Regions from separate parts of the Mesorhizobium sp. WSM4871 genome, predicted to be linked through region 1. Evidence: predicted binding sites of a transcription regulator. Region 1 holds the regulator's gene; each other region holds the start of a gene.

Region 1 (7,489 bases):
GGCGCTTGTGCCGCTGGCCGAGATCAAGGCGCGGGCGAAGGACGCCGATGCGCCGCGCGGCTTTCTCGCGGCGCTTGATGCCAGGCGCAAAGCCGGGGCTTTCGCGCTGATCGCCGAGATCAAGAAGGCGAGCCCCTCAAAGGGCCTGATCCGCGCCGATTTCGACCCGCCTGCATTGGCCAAGGCATATGCGGCGGGTGGCGCTGCCTGTCTTTCGGTGCTGACCGACGCGCCGTCGTTCCAGGGTGCGCCCGAATTTCTCACCAAGGCGCGCGCAGCCGTTGATTTGCCGGCACTCCGCAAGGATTTTCTCTTCGATCCCTATCAGGTTTACGAGGCGCGTGCCTGGGGCGCTGACGCCATCTTGATCATCATGGCCAGCGTCGATGACGGCGTGGCGAGCGAACTCGAATCCACGGCTTTCGAACTCGGCATGGATGCGCTGGTCGAAGTGCATGACGAAGCTGAGATGGAACGCGCCTTGAAACTGTCGTCGCGGCTGATCGGCATCAACAACCGCAATCTCAGGACGTTCGAAACCAGCATCGAGACGTCAGAGCGGCTGGCCGCGATGGTGCCGGCCGATCGGCTGCTGGTCAGCGAGAGCGGTATCTTTTCACATGACGACTGCCGCAGGCTGGAGAGGAGCGGCATCGGCACGTTCCTCGTCGGCGAGAGCCTGATGCGGCAACAGGACGTGGCTGCAGCAACGCGCTCGCTGTTGACCGGCAAGGCCCCAGCAGAGGTTATCTGACGATGTCAGCCGCCCTCACCCATCTTGGCGCGCAAGGCGAAGCCAATATGGTCGATGTCGGTGACAAGGCGGAGACGACGCGCACGGCGATCGCCGAAGGTTTTGTCTCGATGCGGCCGCAAACACTGGAAATGATCCTGGCGGGCGATGCCAAGAAGGGCGACGTGCTCGGCACCGCACGCATCGCCGGCATCATGGCGGCAAAGAAGGCGCATGAACTGATCCCGCTCTGCCACCCGCTGCTGCTGACAAAAGTCTCCATCGATATCGAACCGGACCAGTCGCTGCCCGGCCTCAAGGTCACGGCGCTGGTCCGCGTCACCGGCAAGACCGGCGTCGAGATGGAAGCCCTGACCGCGGCCTCGGTCGCTTGCCTGACGATCTACGACATGGCCAAGGCGGTCGACCGCGCCATGGTGATCTCCGGCGTCCGGCTGGTGGAAAAGACCGGCGGCAAGTCCGGCGACTACAAGGCAGGTTCTTAAATGGCGCTGGTCCCGGTGGCGGAGGCGCTCGAACGCCTCCTTGACGGTGCGACGGCGCTACCAGCCGAAAGCGTTGCGCTGATGGACGCGGCTGACCGGGTATTGGCCGAGCCCGTGATGGCGCTGCGCACCCAGCCGCCCTTCAATGCCTCGGCCATGGACGGCTATGCGGCGCGGGCCGCCGATGTCACATCCGCACCCGCCAGGCTTTCGGTGATCGGCATGGCGCCGGCCGGTCGTGGCTTCGAAGGCACTGTCGGTCCGGCGCAAGCCGTGCGCATTTTTACCGGAGCGCCGCTTCCCGCCGGCGCCGACACCATCGTTATCCAGGAGAACGCCAGGGATCTCGGCGGCGGCAGCATCGAAGTGACCGAGCCGACGCCGGAATGGCGAAACATACGCCGTCTGGGGCTCGACTTCTCGAAAGGCGATGTCCTGCTGGAGAAGGGCCGCCTGCTCGATCCGGCCGCATTGTCGCTGGCAGCCTCGGCCAATCATCCGCGTGTCAGCGTGGTGAAACGGCCCCTGGTCGCCATCATCGCCACCGGCGACGAATTGCTGCCGCCGGGCAGCGACCTCGGGCCCGACCAGATCATCTCGTCCAATGCCTATGGCGTTGCCGCCGCAGCCCGGTCGGTCGGTGCAAATGCCCTCGATCTCGGCATCGCCGCGGATCGCAAGGAAGCGATCGCCACTCTGGTGAAAAAGGCGGTCGCCGCCGGCGCCGATGTCCTCGTCACCCTCGGCGGCGCTTCGGTCGGCGACCACGACCTCGTCCATGACGTGCTGACCGGCGAAGGCATGACGCTCGATTTCTGGAAGATCGCCATGCGCCCCGGCAAGCCGCTGATGTCCGGGCGGCTGGGCACTGTCAGATGCATCGGCCTGCCCGGCAACCCGGTGGCGAGCCTGGTCTGCACGCAGCTTTTTCTGAAGCCGCTGCTGGCGCGGCTCGGCGGCCGGGCGTATCGGCAGGACATGCGCGAGGCGCGGCTCGGCGCCGCAATGCCGGCGAACGATCTCAGGCAGGATTATGTGCGCGCCGTGGTGACCGAAGAGGCCGGATCGTTCAAGGCGACGCCGTTCGGCATCCAGGATTCCTCGATGCTAAGAATGCTGGCCGACGCCAATGGGCTGATCGTGCGTGAGCCTTTCGCTCCCGTCGCCGCGGCCGGCGCTGCCTGCAGCGTGCTGATGCTACGCTGAACAAAACGTCAACACATTCATTAAACTTTAAATGGTTGCGGAACACAACTGGAACAGATAGTGTTTGTTCTGGGTTTGTTTTTCTGATTCTGTTTTGGGGGCCGCGATGCTGACACGCAAGCAACATGAACTGCTTATGTTCATCCACGAACGGATGAAGGAAAGCGGCATTCCGCCCTCGTTCGACGAGATGAAGGAAGCGCTCGATCTCGCCTCCAAATCCGGGATCCATCGGCTGATCACGGCGCTGGAGGAACGCGGCTTCATTCGCCGGCTACCGAATCGCGCTCGTGCGCTGGAGGTGCTGCGTCTTCCCGACTCGATTGCCCCTGGCCTCAATGCGGCGCGCAAATTCTCGCCGAGCGTCATTCAGGGCAGCCTTGGCCAAAACAATTCCGGGCAGGGTAACCTCGGACGGCAGATCAAGCCGGCGCTATCGCGAATGCCTTCCGCCGGCAACAATGACGACGCCGTTGCCGCGGTGTCCATTCCGGTGATGGGCCGCATCGCCGCGGGTGTGCCGATCGACGCCATCCAGCACCAGACGCACTCCATCTCGGTACCGCCGGACATGATTACAGGCGGCGCGCACTACGCGCTCGAGGTCAAGGGCGACTCGATGATCGAAGCCGGCATCTTCGACGGCGACACGGTCATCATCCGCAATGCCGACACCGCCCAGCCTGGCGAGATCGTCGTGGCGCTGGTCGACGAGGAGGAAGCGACGCTGAAACGGTTCCGCCGCAAGGGCGCTTCGATCGCACTCGAAGCCGCCAACCCGGCCTACGAGACGCGCATCTTCGGGCCGGACCGCGTCAAGGTGCAAGGCAAGCTCGTCGGTTTGATCCGGCGTTACTGAACCACAGACGGCTTGGATTTCTCGGGCTTGCGGTATGGCGGCAGCCCCCTCGCCTCGCGCGAAAACTTTCGCTGGGTATGCCATGGCCGATATGGCGCTTCGACGGCGAAGCGGATTTCTGCACGCATGGTCGCCGATTGCGGGTTGAAGAAGACGGCGGCACTGCCGGCGCGGGCAAGCTGCCGTTTGGTGACGACAAGGATCAGCGGATTGCGGCAGGGATCGTAGGCGGTGGCATCGTCGATGACGATCAGGTCGGCAAAGGCGCAGGCTGGCCGGGCGGTCTTGCGGTCGTCGGCGAGCGCGACGATAGCGCCCGACGGATGCCTGGCTATGCACAGGCCTTCTGTGCAGTAGAACGGCGCGCCCGGCGGCAATTCGGCCGGATCGGTTATGTCAAACTGAGCGTCGCCCTTGGCGAACGTCTCCGGTTCGACGATGGTTTCGGATACCAGCGCATGCTTCCAGTTGTCGGTGGTAAACACGTTCGAACGTACCCGGTTGATGGCAAGTTCGCCGTTCCCGATCGACAGCGCCACCAGATGCCCGTCCTCCGAGATCAGGACGTCGGGCGTGCGGGTGTGGGAAATCGTCAGCAGTCCGGCGAGCGCGAAAGGAAGGGCCGCGAGCCGTAGCCGGGTCGTCGCCATGGTCGCGATGACAAGGGCGATCGTCACCAGCAGGACGGACTGACGCGAAATCAGCCCGACCGCATCGATCGGCGAGCGCTGCGATATCCAGCCGGACAGGGCAATCATCGCCGTGAGCCCTTTGCCCATCACATAGAGGAAAGGGCCGTCGGCGCCGAACGGCATCGCCAACGCGCTGAGAACCGCGAAAGGCATGACCACCAGCGAAACAACAGGCATGACGGCCAGGTTGGCGAACAGGCTGAGCGGCGAGACGCGCTGGAAGTGCCAGATGGCGAAAAGCGCCGTTGCGCCGCCGGCGATGATGGAGGTCATGGCGAGGCCGCCCATCGCAGCCAGGAATTTTCGCGTGACGAAACCAGGCAGCGATCGTCGTGGCGGTGGCGTGGTGACCTTGCCTGCACGGTAATCGGACCAGCCGGCATAGGCGCCGACAAGTGCGGCGGTCGCGGCAAACGACATCTGGAAGCTCGGGCCGACCACCTCGTGCGGCGACACCAGGATGACGGCAATCGCCGAAATCGCCAGATTGCGCATGGTCAGTGCTGCCCGGTCGAAGAGCACCGCGATCAGCATCACCGCCAGCATGATGAAGCTGCGCTCGGCCGCGACCACCACGCCAGAAATGACGAGATAGGCCGCGATCGAAAAGAGTGCGGCCGCGGCCGCGTATTTCTTGATCGGCCGGCGCGAGGAAAAATCGGGAAACAGCGCGAAGGCGCCGCGCAGCAGCGCCATGACCGTACCGGCGACCAGCGCCATATGCAGGCCGGAGATGGAAATGATGTGGTAGATGCCGGTGCGCCGCATCGCCTCGTTGATCTTTTCCGGGATACCGGCGCGCACGCCGACGATCAGGGCCGCGGCGATTTCGCCCTCGGCGCCGCCAACTTGACCGCGAATACGGTTCGCGATGCTCTCGCGGGCGTTCTCGACCGCCGAAGAAAGGCGCGCGGCAAGCAGTGTGCCATCTGGCGGCGTGGCATCCGCGCCGACAAGTTTCGGCGTGCCGAGGAAAAAGCCGCTGGCGCCGATGCCGGTGAAATAGCTGTCGAAGGAGAAATCATAGCTGTCCGGCCGCACCGGGCCGGTCGGCGGCAGCAGCCTGGCGTAGCCGGTCACCACGGATCCGGCGGTCATGCCAGGCGGTATTTTTGACGCGGAAACGCGAACCCGTTCCGGGGGATAGCGCAGCGTCGGCCGGGCGGTTGAGATCACATCGATGGCCAGCCGGACGCGGCCATTCGCCATCTGGTCGAGGCTGACGACACGGCCGGTCAGCCGCGTCGGGATTTCCGAACCGAGCATCGGCGTTGCGACGCGCCAGGTCTCGACCTTGGCGGCGAGCACGCCGAGCGCGCACAACAGCGCCGCCATGAAGCACAGATGCGTCTTGCGCCATGACCGCGAGCCGGCCGCGCACAACGCCATCAGGACCACGACGGCGATGGGTTGCGCAAAACCCGGTTCCACGGCAAGCGAGAAATAGAAGATCGCCCCGGATGCGAGGAAAACCGGCACCAGCAGGAAGGCGATGCCCCGGTCGATTTCCAGGCTGGCCGCCGAGACCACGGCGGCGCGGATGCTGGATGACGAAAGGCGGCGAAACTGCCCGCCAAGGCGGGTCGTGGTGCCGACAGTCGGGACCGGCACCGTCGGCGTGCGATCCGGCGGCAAGGGCGGCGGGATATCGAGGCGCGGCAGCGAAGCTGGCGCCGGCGGGACGGGAACGGAGGCGGCGAACAGCAACCGTTCGCTGACGCCGCTGATCGCGTCCTCGCCCTCGTCCGTATCCCGGCCTCGTCCAGCCATCGGGTCTGCCCCTTGCGCCCTTGACCTCCTATGCTACATGAACGCGCGACGCGCGAAAGTCCGCGCAACCACATCCGCTTCCAGTGCCTGCCCTGGGTCCTTCCTTCAGCGATGGCTTTCGGCGACAAGACAACCCGCCGTATAACCCGCCGTAATTTCGGCGTCGATTTGCGATCCTCGGCCGGCTTCAATCCAACGACACCAGAGCCGTGCCGCATAAGATCCGGCGCGGACAAAGCGAAACTCTCGCTGTTACATCGCGGTGACAAAAGCACCACCACGGAGGCGTCACCCGGTTACCAAGGGCAGCAAATATCTCCGACCTTCTGGGAGTGGTGTGTCAGCGTCCCCAGAGGCTGCGTGGGCGTGTCGCCGGTTGGCTGTTAGCGCGGCGACCGGATCGCTTCACGCCTAGCAAGCGGGATAGCGAAATCTCGTGAAGGCAAGGTCAAGCTGCGTTCTCCGTGTGAATCGGCGACTGGCGGTGGCTGGGAGAAATGGATGCCATGCACGTTGGGCGTCTGGAAGTCGGCGGTACATGGGCGAGAGGGCCGCGCGGTGCAATGACCGCGCAGCGCCGCCTCGCAGCGATTCTGGCTTGCGACGTGGTCGGTTATTCGCGCCTGATGGAGCGCGACGAGCGCGGCACGATCGAGCGGCTCAAGACATACCGCAAGGACCTCCTCGAACCGCTGGTCTCCGAGCATCAGGGCCGGATCGTCAAGCTCACCGGCGACGGCATGCTGTGCGAGTTCGCGAGCGTCGTCAACGCGGTGACCTCGGCGATGTCGATCCAGCAGGCTTTGGCAGAACACGAGGCGGAGACGCCCGAGGAAGAGCGGATTCGCTTCCGCATCGGCGTCAATCTCGGCGACGTGGTCTACGAGGAGGACGGCGACCTCTACGGCGACGGTGTCAACATCGCCGTCCGCCTCGAAAGCATAGCCGATCCCGGCGCCGTGGTTGTCTCGGGCACCGCCTACGACCACCTTCAGGGCAAGCTCGACGGCGGCTTCACGTCCCTCGGCGACCTGCGCCTCAAGAACATCGAGCGGCCTGTGCGCGCCTATCGCGTCGAGACCGACGCCAGCGCCTCGGTGGCTGCACCGCCTCCCCTGCCCGCGAAACCCTCGATCGCGGTTCTGCCTTTCACCAACATGAGCGGCGACCCCGACCAGGAGTACTTCGCCGACGGACTGGTGGAGGACATCATCACGGGATTGAGCCGGGTGAACTCCTTCTTCGTGATCGCCCGCAACTCGTCCTTCACCTACAAGGGCCGAGCGGTGGACCTGCGCCAGGTCGGGCGCGAGTTGGGCGTCCGCTACGTGCTCGAAGGCAGCATCCGCAGAGCAGGATCGCGGGTTCGTATCAGCGGGCAGCTGGTGGACGCGATCAGTGGGCACCATGTCTGGACCGACCGCTTCGAGGGCGACGTGAGCGACATCTTCGACCTGCAGGACAAGGTGACCGAGAGCGTCGTCGGTGCGGTCGAGCCGAGCATCAGGCTCGAGGAGATCAAGCAAGCGCGCATGAAGCCGACCGACTACATCGGTGCCTACGACCTCTACCTTCGTGCGCTACCGGGCTTCTACAGTATAACGCGCGACGGCTTCGCCGACGTGCGCCGGCTGACCAACGAGGCGCTCAGCATCGACCCGGGCTTCACCCTGGCGAAGGCACTCGGCGCCTATATTCGCAGCCTGTCCGTGAGTCAGTGCTG
Region 2 (7,489 bases), on a different contig from region 1:
ACAAGCTGCGACAGGGGGCCGATGATGCCGCGTTCTTCGGCGATCGGGATGAAAACCGTCGGCGAGACCGAACCCAGGTCGCGATCGGTCCAGCGCGCCAGCGTCTCGAAGCCGACGGCGCGGCGGGTCCTGAGATCGACGATCGGCTGGAAATACGGCTCGACCTCGCCGGCCGAAACCGCGCGGCGCAGCGCCTGCTCGATGCGGGTGACGCGCTTGGCCGCCTCTTCCATTTCCCGGCTGTAGACGACGACCCGCCCGCGGCCCGAACGCTTGGCATGATAGAGCGCCGTCTCGGCCTTTCTGACCAGAATCTCGGTGGTCTCGTCGCCCGAATAGAACAGCGAGCAGCCGACCGAGGCCGAAAGCCTGGCGGTGCGTTCGCCGACATCGTAGGGCGCCGAGAGTATCTCGATCAGCATGCGCGCTCTTGCGGCGACCGCCTCTTCGCTGAACACCATCGGATAGAGAAAGGCGTATTCGTCGGCGCCGATGCGGCAGACGGTGGAGTAGCTGTCCATCGAAGCGCGCAGCCGCATGGCCACCTGGACCAGTATGTCGTCGCCGGCCTTGTGTCCGAACAGGTCGTTGATCGGCTTGAAGCCGTCGAGATCGAGGATGCCGACGGCGAAGGGCGCGGGGTCGTCGGCGCGGTCGCCGATCAGGCGGTCGACCTTGTCGAAGAAGCGGCGATGATTGCCCAGCCCGGTCAGCGGATCGGTGAAGGCCTGATCCGTGCTGTCCCTGCCTGTCTGCCCGGTGCCAAACGGAGTTTGCATCGGTGTCCCTGTCTTTCAAGCCGGAATGAATTCCGACACTGGCGGCAAACACTGGCAGCAAACCGTTTAGGAAAGGTATCCCTGCGCCAAGCGAAGCGTGCGTCATATGGGCTCTGGCCAATTGGCAGAAGGCGCCAAGTTCCGTATATCGCTCTCGATGCATCGGCCCGATCTTCGGAAAGCGCGATGCATGGATTCAAAGCCTTGGAGACCTGCCGTGAAGTTGAAAGTCGCCGTCCAGATGGACCACGTCTCCACCGTCTCGATTGCCGGCGATACCTCGTTCGCGCTGTCGCTGGAAGCGCAGCGGCGCGGCCATCAGCTGTTTCACTACACGCCCGACCGGCTGTCCATGCGCGACGGCAAGGTGTTCGCGCGCATCGAGGAGCTGAAAGTCCGCGACGAGAAGGGCAACCACTATTCGCTGGGCGAGAAGGTGCGCACCGACCTGTCCGAGATGGATGTCATCCTGCTCAGGCAGGATCCGCCTTTCGACATGAACTACATCACGACGACGCATATCCTCGAACGCATCCATCCCAGGACATTGGTCGTCAACGACCCGGCCTGGGTGCGCAACAGCCCGGAAAAGATATTCGTCACCGAATTTCCCGACCTGATGCCGGAAACGCTGATCACCAAGGATCCCCTGGAAGTCGCCGCCTTCCGCAAGGAGTTCGGCGACATCATCGTCAAGCCGCTCTACGGCAATGGCGGCGCCGGCATCTTCCATCTGCACGAGGCCGACCGTAACCTCGCCTCGCTGCTTGAAATGTTCGGCCAGATGTTTCGCGAACCCTATATCGTGCAGCGCTATCTCAAGGACGTGCGCAAGGGCGACAAGCGGATCATCCTGATCGACGGCGAGGCGGTCGGCGCCATCAACCGCGTGCCGGCCGAGCACGATTCGCGCTCCAACATGCATGTCGGCGGCCGCGCCGAGAAAACCGAATTGACCAAGCGCGAGCGCGAAATCTGCGCGCGCATCGGTCCGTCGCTGAAAGAGCGCGGTTTCATCCTGGTCGGCATCGACGTCATCGGCGACTACATGACCGAGATCAACGTGACCTCGCCGACCGGCTTGCGCGAGGTCCTGCGTTTTGGCGGCGCCGATATCGCTGGACTGTTCTGGGATTGTGTCGAGGGCAAGCGGAAGTAATTGCTCTTGCGCCGCCGAACGCGTCGCTCAGTTGTTCCCGTAATGTTCTTGCCTAAGACGGAAATCTGTGGTTGTCTGCGGTGACGCCGTTCGCGGCATGATCGCATGGGCTTCGGGCAAGCCGGTATCCGGGGGCAGATTAGAATGGTGGCGCGGGTTCGCACGGTCGCTTTCCAGGGCATCGAGGCCGTGCCGGTCGACGTGCAGGTGATGATCGCGCCGGGCAAGGTCGGCATGCATATTGTCGGCCTGGCCGACAAGGCGGTGGCCGAAAGCCGCGAGCGGGTGCAGGCGGCGTTGCATGCCTCCGGCCTGTCGATGCCGTCGAAGAAGGTGACGGTCAATCTGGCGCCGGCCGATCTGCCCAAGGAAGGCAGCCATTACGATCTGCCGATCGCGCTTGGCTTGATGGCGGCACTCGGCGCCATTCCGGGCGACATGCTGGCCGGCTATGTCGTGCTTGGTGAACTGTCGCTCGACGGCACCATCGCCGCGGTGGCCGGCGCGCTGCCGGCGGCGATCGGCGCCAATGCCGAGGGCAAGGGCCTGATCTGCCCGTTCGCCTGCGGGCCGGAAGCGGCCTGGGCCGGCAAGGAGTTCGACATATTGGCGCCGCGCAGCCTGATCGCGATTGCCAACCATTTTCGCGGCACGCAGGTGCTGTCGAGGCCCGAAGCCGGCATCAAGCTGGCGCCGCGCGACCTGCCCGACCTCTCCGATATCAAGGGCCAGGAGAGCGCCAAGCGGGCGCTCGAAGTGGCGGCGGCCGGCGGACACAATCTGCTGATGGTCGGCCCGCCAGGCTCGGGTAAATCGATGCTGGCGCAGCGGCTGCCGTCGATCCTGCCGCCGCTGGCGCCGAAGGAACTTCTGGAGGTCTCGATGATCGCCTCGGTCGCCGGCGAGCTCGGCGAGGGCAAGCTGACCGACCGGCGGCCATTCCGCGCCCCGCATCATTCAGCCTCGATGGCGGCGATGGTCGGCGGTGGCTTGCGCGTGCGGCCGGGCGAGGCCTCGCTTGCCCATCATGGCGTGCTGTTCCTCGACGAATTCCCGGAATTCTCGCCGCAGACGCTCGACGCGCTGCGCCAGCCGCTGGAGACCGGCGACTGCATGATCGCGCGCGCCAACCACCGCGTCACCTATCCGGCGCGCATCCAGCTGGTCGCGGCGATGAACCCGTGCCGCTGCGGCATGGCCGGCGAGCCCGGCTATCGCTGCCTGCGCGGCGACCGCTGCCGCACCGACTACCAGGCGCGCATCTCCGGCCCGCTGCTCGACCGCATCGATCTCAGGATCGAGGTGCCGGCGGTCTCGGCCGGCGATCTGATCCGGCCGGACCGGGCGGAGAAAAGCGCCGATGTGGCGTTGCGCGTGGCGCGCGCCCGCACGCTCCAGCGCGAACGTTTCGAACGGCTTGGCGTCACCTCCGCCACCACCAACGCGCATTGCTCGCCTTCGGTCATCGAGGAGATCGCGATGCCGGATGCATCGGGCCTGTCGCTGCTTAGGGATGCCAGCGAAAAGCTCGGCTTTTCCGCCCGCGCCTATCACCGCGTACTGAAGGTGGCGCGCACGCTGGCCGATCTCGACGCCAGCGAGGCGGTCGGGCGGATTCATCTGGCCGAGGCGATCTCCTACCGGATGAGCTCGGAGCGGATGGCGCAGGCAGCGTGAGCTCCCTCCCCCTTGAGGGGAGGGTGGCCGCGAAGCGGCCGGGTGGGGTCCTGCGTAAGGTGCGCCAACGCCCATTCTGACTATGCGCCTCGGGAAGAACATGGCAACGCAATCGGGTCGTTTTGAAATTCGGAAACGCCGAGGTGACCCTCGGCGACCCCACCCGGCCCTTCGGGCCACCCTCCCCTCGAGGGGGAGGGGAACCTCAGCCCGCCTGCTCTTTCGCTTTCAGTTCCAACCGCCGCGCGTGCAGCACCGGCTCGGTGTAGCCGTTGGGCTGGACGCGGCCCTTGAACACCAGGTCGCAGGCGGCGAGGAAGGCGATGGAGCTGTCGAAATCCGGCGCCATCGGCCGGTAGAGTGGGTCGCCTTGGTTCTGGCGATCGACAATGGCCGCCATGCGCCGCATCGTCTCCATTACTTGATCCTCGGTGCAGACGCCGTGATGCAGCCAGTTGGCGATGTGCTGCGAGGAGATGCGCAGCGTGGCGCGGTCTTCCATCAGGCCGACATCATGGATGTCTGGCACTTTCGAACAGCCGACGCCCTGGTCGATCCAGCGCACGACATAGCCCAGAATGCCTTGCGCATTGTTGTCGAGCTCGGCCTGGATGTCGGCCGGCGACCAGTTCGGCCGCACCGCCACCGGCACAGAGAGGATGTCGTCGAGCCTGGCCTTGGGCCGGTTCTTCAGCGCCGCCTGGACGGCCTGCACATCGACCTTGTGATAATGCGTGGCATGCAGCGTCGCCGCCGTCGGCGACGGCACCCAGGCGGTGTTTGCGCCGGCGTTGGGGTGGGCGATCTTCTGTTCCAGCATCGCCGCCATCAGGTCCGGCATCGCCCACATGCCCTTGCCGATCTGGGCGTGGCCGGCCAGCCCGCATTCCAAGCCCGTGTCGACATTCCAGGCTTCGTAGGCGGCAATCCAGGCGGCCTGCTTCATGTCACCCTTGCGGATCATCGGGCCGGCTTCCATCGAAGTGTGGATCTCGTCGCCGGTGCGGTCTAGGAAGCCGGTGTTGATGAAGACGACGCGGTCTTTTGCCGTGCGGATCGCCTCCTTGAGATTGACGGTGGTGCGCCGCTCCTCGTCCATGATGCCCATCTTGATGGTATTGCTGGCCATGCCGAGCAGCGCCTCGACGCGGTCGAAGATCTCGACGGCGAAGGCGACTTCCTCCGGTCCGTGCATCTTGGGCTTCACGACATACATCGAGCCCGCGCGGGAATTCATCCGCCGCCCCTTCGGCCCGACATCGTGCAATGCGATCAGCGCCGTCATGGCCGCATCCATGATGCCTTCCGGCACCTCGTTGCCGTCGCGGTCAAGAATCGCCGGATTGGTCATGAGGTGGCCGACATTGCGCACCAGCATCAGCGAGCGGCCGGGCAGCGTGAGTGCGCCACCATCGGGCGCGGTGTAGGCGCGGTCGGGATTGAGCTTGCGGGTAAAAGTCTTGCCGGCCTTGGTGATCTCTTCCGCCAGGTCGCCCTTCATCAGGCCGAGCCAGTTGCGGTAGACCACGACCTTGTCCTGCGCATCCACCGCCGCGACCGAATCCTCGCAGTCCTGGATGGTGGTCAGCGCCGATTCCAGCACGACATCGGCAATCCCAGCCGGATCGGTGCGGCCGATCTGGTTGGCGCGGTCGATGACGATCTCGATGTGCAGCCCGTTCCTGACCAGCAGGACAGCATCGGGATTGGCGGCATCGCCGCGATAGCCGGCAAATTGCCTGGGGTCGGCCAGCGTGCTGGCGCCCGCGCCCTCGCCCAGCCGCAGCATGCCATTGGCGATCGAAAGCCCGTTCACCCCCGCCCATTTGCCCGAGGTGAGCGGCACCGCCTCATCGAGGAAATTCTTCGCCCAGGCGATGACCTTCGCGCCGCGCGCGGGGTTGAAGCCCTTGCCCTTTTCGGCGCCTTCGGTCTCGGGGATGGCGTCGGTGCCGTAAAGCGCGTCATAGAGCGAGCCCCAGCGGGCATTGGCGGCGTTCAGCGCATAGCGCGCATTCATCACCGGCACGACGAGCTGCGGCCCGGCAACCCGGGCGATCTCCGGATCGACATTGCCGGTGGCGACCGAGAAGGCCGGCCCTTCCGGCACGAGATAGCCGATCTCCTTCAGGAAGGACTTGTAGGCTTCCATGTCGACCGGGGCGCCATTGTCGCGGTACCAGCCGTCGAGCTTTTCCTGCATGGCGTCGCGCTTTTCCAGCAGCGCCCGGTTCTTCGGCGCTAAATCGCTAACGATGGCAGCAAAGCCGGCCCAGAAGGCGTCCGCCTCGATGCCGGTCCCCGGCAGCGCTTCGTTGGCGACGAAGTCGTGCAATTCGCGGGCAATCCGCAATCCGGCGATCTCGATGCGATCGGTCATCAGGGCTTCTCCAGGCGAAGGCTTTGCGCGCCTTTGGCATGTTGGGCCGGCAGGGTCAATTCAGCTTAGGGTGAAGGGGTGGATTTTGGGGCGCCAATCTCCCCCCTCGAGGGGGAGATGGCCGGCAGGCCAGAGGGGGTCGGTCCGACCGGGCTCGACCTTTCACGCCGGGCCCGGCCTCCTGCGATAGAAAGAATAGCGCTCCACGCGAGACGACCCCCTCTGTCGCCTTCGGCGACATCTCCCCCTCGAGGGGGGAGATTACGTGCTCACACCGCAATCCTCGGCCTTCCCGACGCCACCGCCACGACATGCGCCTCGATGAACATGCGCTGCCCCTCGACCGTCGAGACGCTGAACTCGCTGGCGATTTCGATCTCGGCGCTGTCGGTGCCGGCATCTTTCGCCCGCCCGGCGGCGAGCGCGCGGACATCGGCCTCGGCCGCCGCGATCGCTGTGGCCTCGTCGAGAAAATCGCGCACCGTCTCCCCCGACGAAACGCGGAACAGCCCTTCCTTGGGCTGACTGACGCGGGCCTCGGCCGAGACGCGGACCTGGCCGACGACGGCGCCGAGCGCGTTGGCGACGTCGGTATCCTCGGGCACGACGCAGTCATTGCCGACCAGTTCGGCGAGGCCGGCATAATGCAGCGGCGCCGAGGCGCCGAGGCCGATGACCGGACGGTCGAGCGCGACGCTGAGCCGGGCGATGCCGGGGTGTGCATCGACGGCGCGCTGCACCAGCGCATGCGCCACGGTGGCGGCGCCATCCAGCCCGTCCTCGGCGAAGGCGGTTTCGAGGATGTATTCGGCCGACCAGCGCGTCAGCGTCAGCAGCACCCGTTCCGAGATCGCCTCCGGCGTGGCGGCGATGAACTGGCCGCGGCCGTCGCGCTTGCGCATGAATAGCTCGGCGCCGAGCCGGGCGGTCGCCGCATCCCAGTTGGCCTGCTTGCCCAGCACGTGGGCGGCATCCGAAGGGGTGAAGCCTGAAATATGCACCAGGCCGCGCGACACCAGCCGGTTCAGGGTGGCGTTCTGGGCGTTCGAGGTGAGCAGCCTGTCCAGCGCCAGCGGCACGCTGCCGATCGTCTCGTAGAGCCGCGCTTCCGGCGCGGTGAGGCCGGCGGCGAGCCGCTCCGGCACGCCGGTGCGCAGGGCGAAGCGGCCATCCATGCGGCCGGGATTCGGCGCGCGCAGCTGGCGCTCCAGTTCAGAGGTGACGGCCTCGCCATGCACCATGCCGGCCAGCGCCAGCGGCACCAGGCGGCGCGGTCCGAGCAGGATTTTCGGATTGAGCGCGCCATCCTCCAGCGCCACTTCGGAATCGCCACCGAGGCCAAAGGTGCGCATGGCCACCGCCTCGACCATGGTGCGGAAGCCGCCGACCGTGGCGCCTTCCGGATCGAGCCGGGGACGGCCCTGATCGAGCACGGCGACGTCGGTGGTGGTGCCGCCGATGTCGGAGACCACCGCATTGTCGAGCCCGGTCATG
Region 3 (7,489 bases), on a different contig from region 1:
CGAGATGATCAACAACGGACTGGCATCGCTGTTTGGCGATTGATTTTTGATTTGATGCATGTCGTTAACCCAAAACCGCGGCACACTTTTTGGGCGACATGCATTTTGCCGACCGGCGTCGCGGCATTGTCGTTGGCTGGCGAACCGCCTACATGCCTTCAGGCCAATTGACCGGAGATCCCGTGAAACGCCTCTTCAACCGCCTGCTGCCGAAATCCTGGCGCTCCAACGTCGTCGTCATTCCGGTCATCCGGCTGCACGGCACCATCATGGCCGGCGGCGGCCAGTTCCGGCCGAGCCTGTCGCTGGCTTCGACCGCAGGCCTGATCGAGAAGGCGTTCTCCTTCGCCGCACCCGCGGTCGCCATCTCGATCAATTCGCCGGGCGGCTCGCCGGTGCAGTCGCGGCTGATCTTCAGGCGCATTCGCGACCTGGCGAACGAGAAGAACAAAAAGGTTCTGGTCTTTGTCGAGGACGTCGCAGCCTCCGGCGGCTACATGATCGCGGTCGCCGGCGACGAGATCTTTGCCGACCCCTCCTCGATCGTCGGCTCGATCGGCGTGGTATCAGCCTCGTTCGGCTTTCCCGAGCTGATGAAGAAGATCGGCGTCGAGCGCCGCGTCCACACCGCCGGCCAGAACAAGGCCGTGCTCGACCCGTTCAAGCCCGAGAAGAAGGAGGATGTCGAGCGGCTGAAGGCGTTGCAGCTCGAGGTCCATGAGACCTTCATCGATCTCGTCAAGGAGCGGCGTGGCACCAGGCTCAAGGACGATCCCGACCTGTTCACCGGCCTGTTCTGGACCGGCAAGAAGGGACTGGAACTCGGCCTTGTCGACGCGCTCGGCGACATGCGCAGCGTGCTGAAGACCCGTTTCGGTACAAAGACCCAGCTCAAGCTGATCACGGCGCCGCGCGGCCTGTTCGGGCGGTTCGGCCTGTTCGGTTCGCGCCAGGGCTTTTCGGCGCCCGATATCGCCGCCGCTGCCGCCAGCGGCGTGATCGATGCGGCGGAACAGCGCGCGCTTTGGGCGCGCTTCGGGCTTTGAAAAACCGGCGGAAACGTCTAGCATAGTGCGTTGACCGACCCCATTGGCCGCGTTTGCCAGCCCTGCGAGGGAGGAGTTTGACATGCCACAGATCGTTTTCTTCGCCGCCGTCGGGGTGCTTGCCTATGTCGGTTACCGCTCCTTTGTCAGGGAGGCCCAGCGCGTGACGGCCAAGATACGGCGCACCGAAAAGCAGGCGGCAAACGGCACGATGGGAACGCTGGTCAAGGATCCGAAGACCGGCGAATACCGCCTGGCCAAGGACTGAAAATCATCTCCCTCGCCGCCGAGACCGTGAATTCCGACGCGCGGATGTGGCATGCGCATGCCAAGATCAACCTTGCGCTGCACGTCACCGGCAAGCGGCCGGATGGTTATCACCTGATCGAGAGCCTCGCCGTGTTCACGCGCTTCGGCGACAGGGTCGAGATCGAGCGTGCCGACAGCGACGGGTTTTCCGTCTCCGGCAAATACGCGTCCGCCGTCCCGCTCGACGGCGGCAATCTGGCGGTGAAAGCGCGCGACACGCTGCGGCGGGAGGCCGGTCTCCAGCACACGCCGGTTGTCATCCGGCTGGAAAAGAACCTGCCGGTCGCGTCCGGCGTCGGCGGCGGCTCCAGCGATGCCGCGGCGGTGTTGCGCGGGCTGGTGCGGAGCTGGGAGCTCGACATCGGCGATACCGACCTGGCGCGGATCGGCCTTTCGCTTGGCGCCGACGTTCCGATGTGCCTGGCGGCAAAGCCGCTGATCGCGCGCGGGGTCGGCGACGACCTGTCGGTCGTGCCGGGTTTTCCGGCCTTGGGACTGGTGCTGGTCAATCCGAGCACTGCTGTCTCCACGGCCGAGGTATTCGCGGCACTTTCGCGCCGTGACAATGATGGGCTGCCGCCGCTGCCGAATACTTTCGACTTCCACAGCGTCCGCAACTGGCTGGAGATCACCCGCAACGATCTCGAGCCCGCGGCGCGTGCCATCCAGCCGGCCATCGGCAGGGCGCTTTCCGTGCTGAACAAGGCCGGAGCGGGGTTCGCCCGGATGTCGGGCTCGGGCGCGACCTGCTTCGGGCTGTTCGAGACCGGCAATGTGGCGAAGCGCGCCGCAGCCGAAATCCGCAGTCGCGAACCGGATTGGTTCGTCGCCGCGACGCGCAGCCTGACATCGGAGGCCGACTGACATGGCCAAAATTGACGAGAGCCGCTCCTTCATCCCCGTGCGCATCGCGGTGCTGACGGTTTCCGATACGCGCAGCCTGGCCGACGACAAGTCCGGCCAGACGCTGGCCGACCGCATCACCGGCGCCGGCCATATCCTGGCCGCCCGCGACATCGTCACCGACGACAGGGAAAAGATCCGCGACACGGTCCTCGCGTGGTCGAGGGACAAGAATATCGATGTCGTCATCACCACCGGCGGCACCGGCTTCACCGGCCGCGACGTGACACCGGAGGCGCTGGAGCCGATCTTCGAAAAACACATGGACGGGTTTTCCGAAGTGTTCCACCGCATCTCCTACGACAAGATCGGCACTTCGACGATCCAGAGCCGGGCGACCGGCGGCGTCGTCAACGCCACCTTCGTCTTCGTGCTGCCGGGTTCGCCCGGCGCCTGCAAGGACGCCTGGGACGGCATCCTGAAGCCGCAGCTCGATTACCGGCACATGCCCTGCAATTTCGTCGAGATCATGCCGCGGCTGGACGAGCATCTCAGGCGCGGGAAAACCGGATAGCCGGAGCGTTCAGCGAATGACCGGCTCGCCGTGGAAGCGCCGGCGCGACGGTGTCGAAACACCGAAGCCGACTTCCATCATCAGCCGCGGCGCGCGCGTCGGCACGGTGCCCATGTGGAAACCGAAGGGATCCTCGACAAAACCGAGACCGGCCTCGCCGGTCAGCGTGACCGGGCTGTCGTCGCCGTAGACCTTCAGAACCTCCTCGGCCGGATGGCCGACGAGAAGCGTCATCTGATGCTTGACGATGCGGCGGTTGTGGCTGCCCCTGACATAGACATGCGGACCGGTGCCGTCGTCGACCGGCACAAGGTAGAAGAAGAATTTCAGCATGCGCCAGTCGTCGAGGTCGAAGTGGTATTTGCCGAGCGACGCGAGGTTTTTCTCGGCGTCGGAGACCCCGCCGGTCGGAAAGCTCCACCAGACGCGTGTCGTGATCAGCTTCGCCTGGCTGCCGAGATAGTGGGCGGCGATGTCGAGAAGCAGCGGGTCGCGCTGCACGGCAAGTGCCGCGTCACAGTCGAGGATCCGTTCGAAAAAATGGCCGCTGAGCAAGGGCCGGCCGAAGTGCTTCTCGGCCTCGGCGTGCTTGGCCGGCTGGAATTCCAGCCTACGGTCGAAATTGCCGAAGCACGGCGTGCGCTGGGCAAAGCGGGCGATCTCCTCGTGGATCGACGATGGCAGGACCAACCCGGAAAAGAGGCCGTCCGAGCGGAGCGCTTCGACCACGGCTTCACGATCGACGCCGGCGAACATCGTTTCCCGGGCTTTTTGTGCCGGCCGAACCGGTTTTGCGCCACGCCAATGCAGCCGGCGCGCCGGCATGGTGCGCGCCAGCACGAACATCGGCAACCAGGCAGGGTTCTCACGAAGATCCGTCAGATAGGTTGGGATGCGCACGGCGATACGGCGCAGCAGGCTGCCGTTTCGGGCGATCGCCTCGAGGCTCGCAGCGCCGGTCTTGTCAGGGCTTGAAAGGGTCATCGGCTCCTCGGCTGTGAAGGCGGCGTCGACGAAGTGTCGGTCGCTCACCGCTCCGGCATTACCCAAACCCTGATATCCCGCATCAGGAGAATGCTACCCCGAGGGAAGGTATTGTGCAACGCACAATAAAGGACAGGCCGGTAAAAAAGGACAGCCCGGTAAAAATTCCCGTAACCCCTCGCCCACCTACGGAAAGAGGAAACGTGGCGAGCAGCGTGAATAGAAGAACGAGGAGCAGCGCAAGAAGGAGCTCACTTCGCCGGCGCGACGGAGATCTCGGCGTGGAGCCGCTTTGTCGCGAGGCCGCGCGCAATGGCTTCAGCGCTGCGGGCGTTCTTGGACAAGGCAGCGGCCTGACGCTTGCTGATCACCAGCCCTTCGGCCAGCGCCCGGTTTCCAGAAAAGACCCGCGACAGAAACGGCGTGCGGCTGGCGCGCGCCCGCGAGAACCGCGCCGGCATGGTTTGCCTGGCCGTATGGGCGGCGACATCGTCGATCCAGCCTTCCGCCAGCCGCGCGCCCGGCTCCAGCATGAGCAGCCATTCGCCCTTGGCCTGCCTGATGCCGGCGGCAACACCGCCCGTCACATAATGGCAGCCGGCATGGTCGGCTACCCGATGCGTCTGGTCGGTCGAACCGGTGTCGCAGACGATGACATCGCGCACCACGCCCTCGACCGCGCCGCCAATCAGCGAGGCGAGCGTGCGGGCAAGGCCCTCTTCGTCGTTCAGGGTTTCGATGAGAACGCTGAGCATGTTTAGCCGAATAGCGGAAAGCCGGACGAAGCGCCAGTTTTTGCATTGCACCATACAAAGTTCTTGCTTTGTTCTCACCAATGAAATAGGAATAATTTCATGAACAGAGCGATTCGACAGCCTGCCGACAGTCCCTGGGAGAGGGCGAAAATGGAACAGATCGTGCGCGCCGACATTGCAGCCTTCGGAGCAGGAAGAGCCGAGATGGCCAATGCGATGATCGAACAGAGCGGCATGCGCGTGCGTCCGGAACGCAATCGCGGCCGTTCCGCCGGCATCAATCCGTCCGGCCGCTTCGAGCCGGTCAGCCGGCATGTCTTCGACGACGGCTGGAATTCGCTGGAGGAACTGCCGCCGTTCAAGACCGAGGTGCAGGTCGAGAAGCCGCGCACGATCATTACCCGCAACGAGTCGCCCGATATTTCCTTTGACCGGTCCATCAATCCCTATCGCGGCTGCGAGCATGGCTGCGTCTACTGTTTCGCCAGGCCGACGCACGCCTTCATGGGCCTGTCACCGGGGCTGGATTTCGAATCGAAGCTGTTCGCCAAGCCGGATGCGGCGAGGATGCTCGACAAGGAACTGTCCAAGGATGGCTACCAGCCGCGCACCATCGCCATCGGCACCAACACCGATCCCTACCAGCCGATCGAAAAGCAGTACCGGATCATGCGCGAGATCCTCGAAGTGCTGGAGGCGCGCGGCCACCCGGTCGGCATCGTCACCAAATCGGCGCTGGTGACGCGCGACATCGACATATTGTCGCGCATGGCCGAACGCGGACTGGCCAAGGTGGCGCTGTCGGTGACGACGCTCGACCGCATGCTGGCGCGGACGATGGAGCCGCGCGCGTCGACGCCGACCAAGCGGCTGGAGGCGATCAGGCAGCTTTCGGATGCCGGCATTCCGGCCTCGGTCATGGTCGCGCCGATCGTCCCTGGCCTGACCGATCCGGAGATGGAGCGCATCCTCGATTCGGCCTATGCGGCGGGTGCGCGTGAGGCCGGCTATGTCCTGCTGCGCCTGCCGCTGGAGGTGGCGCCGATCTTCAAGGACTGGCTGCTGCGCCACTATCCCGACCGCTATCGCCACGTCATGTCGCTGATCCGCTCGATGCGCGACGGCAAGGATTACGATTCGGAATGGGGCAAACGCATGAAAGGCTCCGGTCCCTACGCCTGGCAGATCGGCCGGCGCTTCGAGATCGCCGCCAAGCGGTTGGGCCTCAATGCCGAGCGCCGGTCGCTCAGGACCGACCGGTTCGTCGCCGCGGCCAAGGCAACGGAGCAGTTGATGCTGCTTTGAAGACATCATGTGCAGCCATTGCCGGCGGCGCCTAAAAAAGCGCGTCGCGTCGACCGGCCTCATGCAACGCGCTTTTAGGTTCTTGTTTTTATGCATGTCGTTACCGCAAAACCGCTGCACACTTTTGCGCGACATGCATTGGAAAATTCCGTCCGGCCTGTCTTGTCCCCGGGCTTGCAGACGGTGCCCTCCGGGTCCGGTGCCCCATTCGGCCCGGAGGGGCTTGCGGAGAATCGGAGCTGATGCGAACCTCGCCGCACCATGGCTCGCCAGCGTTCCGATTCTCCGCTTCTCTTTGAAATCGTCGAGAGACCCGACTTCTCCTTCGAGACGAAGGCGATGTCAGAGGGCCTTTGGCCGGTGGCGGGCATGGACGAGGCCGGCAGAGGGCCGCTTGCCGGACCGGTCGTGGCGGCGGCGGTGGTGCTCGATCCCGCCAACATTCCCGATGGTCTCGACGATTCCAAGCGCCTTAGCCATTTACAGCGCGAGGCGCTGTTCCTGAAAATCCTCGGATCCGCTCTTGGCGTGTCGATGGCCTCGGTCAGCGCCGAAGGCATCGATGACAGCAATATCCTCAAGGCCAGCCTCGAGGCGATGCGCCGCGCTTTGGTCGGCCTGCCGGTGCAGCCGAAACTGGCGCTCGCCGACGGCCGCGACGTGCCGCCGGGCCTGCCCTGCGCCGGACGCGCGCTGATCAAGGGCGACCAGCGCTCGCAGTCGATCGCGGCCGCCTCGATCGTCGCCAAGGTGATGCGTGACCGCATGATGTGCGGCTGCGGCAGCCATCACGCGCATTACGGCTTCGAAGTCCATATGGGCTATGCGACGGTCCGTCACCGCACGGCCATCGAGGCGCACGGGCCGGTGGCGCGGCTGCACCGCGTGTCGTTCGCGCCGTTCCGTTTGGGCGGGGCGGAAGTGGTGGAGGAAGAGAGCCTTGCCGGGTTGGATTGAGTGAAGCGGCGGTATTGCTTGAAGATTGGCGAGAGGCCTGGGCGCGTAATCTCCCCCCTCGAGGGGGAGATGGCCGGCAGGCCAGAGGGGGTCGCCGCGCGTGAAGCGCCAACCTGCTCTTTCGTCCATTTGGCGTCGCGCCAGGACGTGCCGACCCCCTCTGTCGCCTTCGGCGACATCTCCCCCTCGAGGGGGGAGATTATCCCCGCCACAACAAAAAAGCCGCCGGATTGCCCCCAGCGGCTTCGATGATGCGATGACGGCTTTCGCCTAGTTCAGCTTAGACTTCAAATCCTGAAGTGAGGCCTTGAACAAATCCGCACCAGCCTTTGCGTCGGTCTTGGCGGCGAGCAGCGCGCGGGCAGCCTCGACGGCGATGTCGACGGCGCTGGCGCGCACTTCGCCGATCGCCTCGCGTTCGGCCTGACCGATTTTCTGCTCGGCAAGCGCGGTGCGCCTGGCGACATAGTCCTCGGTCTTCTTGTGCGCCTCGGCGGCAAGCATGTCGGCCTCGCGCTTGGCGGCGGCGACAATGTCGGCGGCCTCCTGCTCGGCTTCCTTGCGTTTCTTCTGGTATTGGCCAAGCAGTTGCTGGGCTTCCTCGCGCAGCCGGCGCGCATCCTCAAGCTCGGCGCTGATCTTGGCGGCTCGGGCATCGAGCGACTTGGCGATCAGGCCCGGCACCTTGATGTAGATGGCAATGGCCAGGAAAATGA
Region 4 (7,489 bases), on a different contig from region 1:
CGCCTTCTGCCGGGCGCTCAACATTCCGACCCGCTACTGCACCGGCTACATCAGCGACATCGGCCTGCCGAAGCCGTGGGCGAGCATGGATTTCTGCGCCTGGATGGAGGTCTACCTCGGCGGCCGCTGGCACGCTTTCGATCCGCGCAACAACGCTCCGCGCATCGGCCGCATCCTGATCGCTTCCGGCCGCGATGCGGCCGATGTGCCGCTCACCCATATTTTCGGGCCGGGCACGCTTGCCAGCTTCAAGGTGTGGACCGACGAAGTCATCGAATAGGGTGCTCTCGGCGCCCCGCCTTCCACATTGAACGACTGCACATTTCCCGCGTTGTGAAAGGCGGTGGAGCTTCGACGGGTTGACCGCTAAGCTCGGGCATCGAACGGGACAGCACACCATGGCGGCGCATGGCGGGTCGAAAAAGGTCATCTACGCGGCGCTCGCCGGCAATCTGGCGATCGCGTTGACCAAATTCGCCGCCGCATTCTTCACCGGCAGCTCGGCGATGCTGTCGGAAGGCGTGCACTCGCTTGTCGACACCGGCAATGGCGGACTGCTGCTCTACGGCATGCACCGCGCCGCCCGCCCGCCGGACCACACGCATCCGCTCGGCCATGGCCGCGAACTCTATTTCTGGAGCTTCATCGTCGCCCTCCTCGTCTTTGCCTTGGGCGCCGGGGTGTCATTCTACGAAGGCGTGATCCACATCATGGCGCCCGAGCCGGTCGCCAACGTCAAGGTCAACTACATCGTGCTTGGCATCGCCTTCCTGTTCGAAGGCGGCTCGTGGTGGGTGGCGCTGAAGGAATTCCGCAAGCAGAAGGGCAGGCTCGGTTGGTTCGAGGCGGTGCGGGTCAGCAAGGATCCCAGCGTCTACACCGTGCTATTCGAGGACAGCGCGGCGCTTCTCGGCCTGATCGTCGCCTTCGCCGGCATATTGGCGGCGGAAGTGCTGGAGGTGCCGGAACTCGACGGCGCCGCCTCGATCGGCATCGGCCTCATTCTCGGCGCGACCGCGATCTTCCTGGCGCGCGAAAGCAAGGGCCTGCTCATGGGCGAGCCGGCATCGCCCGAAGTGCAGGAGAAGGTGCTGGCCATCGCCCAGCAGGACCCGGCGGTGCAGCGCGCAAACGGCATATTGAGCGTCCATATCGGTCCGAAGGAAATCGTCGCCGGCTTGAGCATCGAGTTCGAGGATCATCTGACCGCGCCCGAGATCGAGGCCTGCGTTGAGCGCATCGAGGCGCGGCTGAAGATGGATGTGCCGGAAGTCACGCGCCTGTTTGTCAAACCGCAGACAACTGGTACCTGGGAGCAGCGGCATAAGATTGTTGAAGCTGCGTCGGGAGAGTAGCCGGATTGTGCCGGCTAAAATACCAGCGAAGCAAGGAGGAGCGAAGATGAAAATCGACGGCGGCTGCCATTGTGGAGCCATCACCTATGAGGCGGAGGTCGATCCGGAAAAGACCGCGATCTGCCACTGCACAGACTGCCAGCAACTGACCGGCACGGCCTTTCGCGTCACCGTTCCCGCGCCTGAGGATCACTACCGGATCACCCGGGGCGCGCCGAAGGTCTACATCAAGACAGTGGCGAGTGGCGCTAAGCGCACCCAGGCCTTCTGCGCCGACTGCGGTTCGCATCTTTACGCAACGTCGGTCGGCGATGGCCCGAAAATCTATGGGATCAGGGTGGGCACCGCGCGGCAACGCCAGGATTTGATCCCGAGACACCAGAAGTGGCACAGATCGGCTCTGCGCTGGCTTCCGGAATTTCAGGATATGACAACCGTGGAAGAGCAGTAGCCGCTCTCTCGCTTGTCAGTCGTCGCCTTCGACAACCCGCAGCCTGAGCTGGCCGGTCTTCGAATCAGCGACACGCGGGCCGGTTTCCACTTTCGCGCCGGGAACCCGTGAGGCTGCGTCCGGGCCGGCATCGCCATCCGGCTGGGTTCCAAACTCCAGCGCCTCGATCTTCTGCCCGCGCTTCGTCACCTTCGAGGTGGAGACGAGGATGTCGTCGATGTCCTTGGCCGCTTGGCCGAAATGGGTCTGCAGCCGGCGCACCCGGTCGTCGACACGCGCAACATCCTCCATCAGCCGGACGACTTCGCCCTGGATCAGATGCGCCTGCTCGCGCATGCGTGCATCCTTGAGGATCGCCTGGATGACCTGGATCGACAGCATCAGCAATGATGGCGAGACGATAATGATGCGGGACCGGTGAGAGCGTTGCACCACCCCCTCGAAATTCTCATGGATCTCGGCGAACACCGATTCCGACGGCACGAACATGAAGGCGATGTCCTGGGTCTCGCCCTGGATCAGGTATTTTTCTGATATATCGCGAACATGGATCTCGATGTCGCGGCGGAAGGCTTGCGCGGCGACCTTCTGCAAATCAGCGCCATCGGCGGCGCGGATGGCGTTCCAGGCCTCCAGCGGAAACTTGGCGTCGATGGCAAGCGCCGGCGCGCCGTTCGGCATCTTGACCAGGCAGTCGGGCCGGCTGCCATTCGACAAGGTCGGCTGGAATTCGTAGGCGCCATGCGGCAGGCCGTCGGCGACGATGGCCTCCATGCGCGACTGGCCGAAGGCGCCGCGCGTCTGCTTGTTGGAAAGGATCGCCTGCAACTGCACGACCTGGCCGGCGAGCGACTGGATATTGCCTTGCGCCGTATCGATGACCGCCAGCCGCTCCTGCAGTCTGGCAAGGCTCTCATGCGTCGATTTGGTTTGCTCGGTCATGGTCTGGCCGAGCCGGCCGGTCATCGCGTCAAGCCTCTGGCCGATCGACTGCGTGAGTTCGGCCTGCCGCGCCCCGAACACATCGGCGATGGCGCCCATGCGGCCTTGCATCTCGGCCTGGCTTGCCAGGATGCCGGCCATCCGCGCCTCGGCGTCGCGGGCATGGTCGGCGGCTTCCGCGGCTGCCACAGCACGCGCCCTGGCCGACCGCCACAGCGCGATGACCAGCGCCAGGAACAGGCCAAGAAACAGGACCGCGCCGAACGCCAGAGCCTGGCCGAGCGTGATCGTGGTGGCGCCGAGCCGGGCAACGGGTTCGGACAGGATCGATGTCAGGTCATTCATGCGGCCAGCATAGCCGATTCGGCCCTCGGGCACAGATCAAAACGTGAACGATCCCAAACCGCCCCGGTTGACGCTTTTCACATGACGTCTTAGGTGAGACGCCATGTCGATCAAGCCGCTCATCATCCTTCCCGATCCCGTTCTGCGCCAGGTTTCGAAACCCGTCGAGCGCGTCGACGCCTCCTTGCGCAAACTGGCCGGCGACATGCTGGACACCATGTACGATGCGCCCGGCATCGGCCTGGCGGCGATCCAGATCGGTGAGCCGCTGCGCATGCTGGTCATCGACCTTGCCAAGGAGGACGAGACGCCGGCGCCGCATGTCTTCATCAATCCGGAGGTCCTCGAGAGCTCCGACCAGCGCTCGGTCTACGAGGAAGGCTGCCTGTCGATCCCGGATTACTATGCCGAGGTCGAGCGCCCCGCCGCCGTCCGCGTCAAATATCTCGATCGCGACGGCAAGTTGCAGGAGATCGAGGCCGAAGGGCTGATGGCGACCTGCCTGCAGCATGAGATCGACCATCTCAACGGCGTGCTGTTCATCGACCACATCTCGAAGCTGAAGCGCGACATGGTGGTGAAGAAGTTCAAGAAGCTCGCCAAGGACAAGGTCCCGGGCAATAAGACGCCCGGCAGGCTGGTGGGATAAGCATTATTCGGCCAATTCGCAGAAGCCCCCAGGCGAAACGACGGCAAGACATAGGCGCGCGCAAAGGATTGCCAGCCTTTGCTCTTATGGCGATTTTATGATGTCAGATGGAGACGCCGATGGCCGATATGCTGATCAGGCACATTCCCGAACCTTTGAAGCGCGAAATCGAACTGGCCGCCCGCAGATGCGGCCAGAGCTTGTCGGGCAAGGCGATCGATCTTTTGCACAAAGGCATGATCGCGGAAAGAGAAGCCGAGCCAGAACCGGGTCCCTCAGCGTGGGACGCGATTCGCTCGGCATTCGCCGCGGAAAATGCGATTGACGATGAGTTCGCAAAGATAATGGACGAGATCGAGGCGGAACGGAAACGCGATTTCGACGGGCTTGACCTGAAGCTCGTAAACCCGTTTGAAGCGGGTGCCTGAGCCGACTTGACGGGGCAAGGGCCTGGATCAAGGAAAAATGCCCCTGCGCGTCATCTTCATGGGTACCCCCGAATTTTCCGTGCCGACGCTGCGGGCGATCGCCGAGGCCGGGCACGAGATTATTGCCGTCTATACGCAGCCGCCGCGCGCCGCCGGCCGGCGCGGACTGGAGCTGACGCCGTCGCCGGTGCAGCGCGAGGCCGAGCGGCTTGGCATCACGGTGCGGACGCCGGTGTCGCTGAAGAGCGAGGCCGAGCAGGACGCATTCCGCGCCTTGCAGGCCGATATCGCGGTGGTCGTCGCCTATGGATTGCTGTTGCCCAGACCCATTCTGGAAGCGCCACGGTCCGGCTGCCTCAATGGTCACGCCTCGCTATTGCCGCGTTGGCGCGGTGCCGCCCCTATCCAACGCGCCATCATGGCTGGCGATGCCGAGACAGGCATGATGGTGATGCGCATGGAGGAAGGTCTGGACACCGGCCCGGTGGCGATGGTTGAAAAATGCGCCATCGGACCCGATATGACGGCCGGCGATCTGCACGACACGCTGATGGGCATGGGTGCGGCGCTGATGGTGGACGCGCTGGCGCAGCTTGAAGGAAACACCCTGACATTTACCACGCAGGCGACGGAAGGGGTGACCTACGCCAAAAAGATCGATAAAGCGGAGACGCGCGTAGACTGGACGCGGCCTGCTGGCGAGGTCCACAACCACATTCGCGGCCTGTCGCCCTTTCCCGGCGCATGGTGCGAGACCGAAATTGGCGGCCGCAGGGAGCGGCTGAAACTGCTTCGCTCGACGCTTGCAGAAGGCGCCGGCGAGCCGGGAGGAATTCTCGACGACCGGCTGACGGTCGCCTGCGGGTCGGGCGCAATCAGGCTGGTCGAAGTTCAACGGGCGGGCGGAAAGCCTGCCGGCGCGCAGGAGTTTCTGCGTGGAGCCAAGGTCGAAAAAGGAATGAAATTCTCATGAGCATGATGTCGATACGCGCGGCGACGCCGCGGGACCGCGAGGCGATCCGCCTCGTCGAGGAACATGCATTCGGTCAGCAGGCGGAAGCCGGGCTGGTCGACGCGCTGGTCACCGGCGGCGATGCCGTCGTCGAACTGGTGGCGGATGAAGATGGGCAAGTGGTCGGCCATATCCTGTTTTCCAGGCTTTTCGTGCAGAACGGCGGCAAGAGTTTCCCGGCGGTGGCGTTGGCGCCCCTGGCGGTCGAACCGTCCTTCCACGGCACCGGCATTGGCGGCGCGTTGATCCGCGAGGCGCATATCCGCCTGAAGGATGCCGGTGAGACTCTGGCCGTGGTGCTCGGCGACCCCGCCTATTATGGGCGCTTCGGCTACAGCCACGCGCGTGCGCAGAACTTCGAAAGCGAATACCAGGGCGAGGCACTGCAGGCGTTGGCTTGGGGCGAGGCGCCCGAGGCCGGCAAGCTTGTCTACGCCTCGGCCTTCACCGCGCTCGCCGCTTAGGCGGGACAAGTAATCGCCAGGCATGCCGCGTTTTCGCCTCGATATCGAATATGACGGCAGTCTCTACGCAGGCTGGCAACGCCAGGCCGACCAGCCCTCGGTGCAGCAGGCGATCGAACAGGCGATCGAGAAGTTCTGCGGCGAGAAAGTCTCGCTGCGCGGCGCCGGCCGCACCGATGCCGGCGTGCATGCGACCGGCCAGGTGGCGCATGTCGATCTGACCAAGGCATGGCCCGACGACAAGGTGCGCGACGCCGTCAACGCCCATCTGCAGGCTGCCGGCGCGCGCATTGCCGTCCTGAAAGCGGCCGCCGTCGCCGATGGCTTCGACGCGCGTTTCTCGGCCACCGGCCGCCACTATCTCTACCGCATCGTCAACCGGCGCGCGCCGGCGGCGCTCGACAAGGGCAAGATCTGGTGGGTGCCGAAGCGCCTCGACGCCGCCGCCATGCACGAGGCGGCGAAGGTGCTGCTGGGGCGGCATGACTTCACCACCTTCCGCTCGACCCAATGCCAGGCCGACAGCCCGGTGCGCACACTCGATCGGCTGGATGTCGGCCGCTCTGGCGACCTGATCGAAGTGAAGGCCTCGGCGCGTTCCTTCCTGCACAATCAGGTGCGCTCGATGGTCGGCTCGCTGAAACGCGTCGGCGAAGGCGGCTGGACCATTGCCGACCTGAAGGCGGCGCTCGATGCGCGCGATCGCGCAGCCTGCGGCCAGGTGGCGCCGCCCGATGGGCTTTTTCTCGTTGGCGTCGATTATCCCGAAAGTTAGCTCCCGGCGGCAGGCGTCACGATGATACCGAGCACCGTCGCCAGGCTGTAAAGGACGACGAACGACGCAACGAGCATACCTGCGAACACGGCGGCGCCGACAGCCACACCCTTGCCGATCACGGCGATGGTCATTCGCCAGGTCAGCACCAGCGACAGTGCCAACAGAGACAGCCAAACCAGGTCGGAAAATTCGTTGGGTGGCGGCAACACGAGCTGGATCAGCGCTGACGGCAGCATGATCCATGCAGTGATCGCCGACGCCCAGTTGCTGGCAACGACGTAGTGAACGAACCGGTCGCCTATGCCGACGCGCGGGGCGACCAGGGCGAGGGCGAATAGCGGCAGCATCCACGAGCTCAGATCCACGGTGGCCAAGCGTATCAACATACCCAGGCGCCCCGCGAAAGCAGCGGGATCGCCGATCTGGTTGGCCGTGCCGACCCAGCCGACGATCAGGGCCGGCGCCGCGACGACAATGGCGAAAAAGGAATTCCAGAACCCGTCGGCCGAAAGGTCGAGCAGGCGCAGCCCGTCGGCCTTGCCGAGCATCAGCCGCCAGGCGCCGGCCAGCGAAGCATAGGTTTCATCTGACGAAAGCATGATCAGCGCAGGCCTCGTTCGAACCAGTCTTCGATGAAACGCTGATAGATCTGCGTCAGGGTCTCGAGGTCGGCAAGTGCGACGCGTTCGTCGACCATGTGCATGGTCTTGCCGACCAGCCCGAATTCGACCACCGGACAATAGTCCTTGATGAAGCGCGCATCGGAGGTGCCACCGGAGGTCGAAAGCACCGGCTTCCTGCCGGTCACCGCCTTGACCGAACCGCTGAGCGCTTCGACCAGCCGATCGTCGCGGGTCAGGAAGACATGGCTCGGCCTGTCGCGCCAGACCAGTTCGTAGTCGACCGGCGTCTTCTTGCCTGTCCGGTATTTCTTGCGCTTCGCCGCCTGGTCGAGACGGTTGTGGATCTCCGCCTGGATCGTCTCGGCCGTCCATGTGTCGTTGAAGCGGATGTTGAAGGTGGCGGTCGCCTTCGCCGGAATGACATTGGTGGCCGGATTGCCGA

Evidence for each region. Region 1 encodes LexA, which represses DNA repair genes until DNA is damaged. Its sites were predicted from a motif close to TGTTCNNNNTGTGTTCNG; they were not measured.
Region 2: AC0L2H_RS06600 (YifB family Mg chelatase-like AAA ATPase) is a predicted target of LexA. The motif match lies at 1,971-1,988, and genes of this name have one in related genera.
Region 3: AC0L2H_RS14275 (PA0069 family radical SAM protein) is a predicted target of LexA. The motif match lies at 4,570-4,587, and genes of this name have one in related genera.
Region 4: AC0L2H_RS05615 (DNA recombination protein RmuC) is a predicted target of LexA. The motif match lies at 3,126-3,143, and genes of this name have one in related genera.

The regions. Positions count from the first base shown of each region.
Region 1 is NZ_JBVVPU010000005.1:389,974-397,462, reverse strand. It holds gene trpC (indole-3-glycerol phosphate synthase TrpC) at 1-754, shown strand, start outside; gene moaC (cyclic pyranopterin monophosphate synthase MoaC) at 757-1,239, shown strand; gene AC0L2H_RS13670 (molybdopterin molybdotransferase MoeA) at 1,240-2,445, shown strand; gene lexA (transcriptional repressor LexA) at 2,552-3,304, shown strand; gene AC0L2H_RS13660 (ComEC/Rec2 family competence protein) at 3,298-5,766, opposite strand; gene AC0L2H_RS13655 (adenylate/guanylate cyclase domain-containing protein) at 6,330-7,489, shown strand, end outside.
Region 2 is NZ_JBVVPU010000002.1:664,392-671,880, forward strand. It holds gene AC0L2H_RS06590 (putative bifunctional diguanylate cyclase/phosphodiesterase) at 1-779, opposite strand, end outside; gene gshB (glutathione synthase) at 997-1,938, shown strand; gene AC0L2H_RS06600 (YifB family Mg chelatase-like AAA ATPase) at 2,083-3,615, shown strand; gene AC0L2H_RS06605 (malate synthase G) at 3,821-5,995, opposite strand; gene AC0L2H_RS06610 (hydantoinase/oxoprolinase N-terminal domain-containing protein) at 6,265-7,489, opposite strand, start outside.
Region 3 is NZ_JBVVPU010000006.1:112,139-119,627, reverse strand. It holds gene AC0L2H_RS14310 (tRNA1(Val) (adenine(37)-N6)-methyltransferase) at 1-43, shown strand, start outside; gene AC0L2H_RS14305 (S49 family peptidase) at 183-1,046, shown strand; gene AC0L2H_RS14300 (hypothetical protein) at 1,129-1,314, shown strand; gene AC0L2H_RS14295 (4-(cytidine 5'-diphospho)-2-C-methyl-D-erythritol kinase) at 1,359-2,219, shown strand; gene moaB (molybdenum cofactor biosynthesis protein B) at 2,221-2,772, shown strand; gene AC0L2H_RS14285 (phytanoyl-CoA dioxygenase family protein) at 2,782-3,756, opposite strand; gene AC0L2H_RS14280 (glycosyltransferase) at 4,008-4,511, opposite strand; gene AC0L2H_RS14275 (PA0069 family radical SAM protein) at 4,662-5,816, shown strand; gene AC0L2H_RS14270 (ribonuclease HII) at 6,078-6,773, shown strand; gene AC0L2H_RS14265 (F0F1 ATP synthase subunit B) at 7,044-7,489, opposite strand, start outside.
Region 4 is NZ_JBVVPU010000002.1:456,788-464,276, reverse strand. It holds gene AC0L2H_RS05630 (transglutaminase-like domain-containing protein) at 1-280, shown strand, start outside; gene AC0L2H_RS05625 (cation diffusion facilitator family transporter) at 399-1,355, shown strand; gene AC0L2H_RS05620 (GFA family protein) at 1,402-1,806, shown strand; gene AC0L2H_RS05615 (DNA recombination protein RmuC) at 1,822-3,093, opposite strand; gene def (peptide deformylase) at 3,197-3,742, shown strand; gene AC0L2H_RS05605 (plasmid stabilization protein) at 3,862-4,170, shown strand; gene fmt (methionyl-tRNA formyltransferase) at 4,208-5,143, shown strand; gene AC0L2H_RS05595 (GNAT family N-acetyltransferase) at 5,140-5,646, shown strand; gene truA (tRNA pseudouridine(38-40) synthase TruA) at 5,669-6,421, shown strand; gene AC0L2H_RS05585 (transporter) at 6,418-7,023, opposite strand; gene dapE (succinyl-diaminopimelate desuccinylase) at 7,026-7,489, opposite strand, start outside.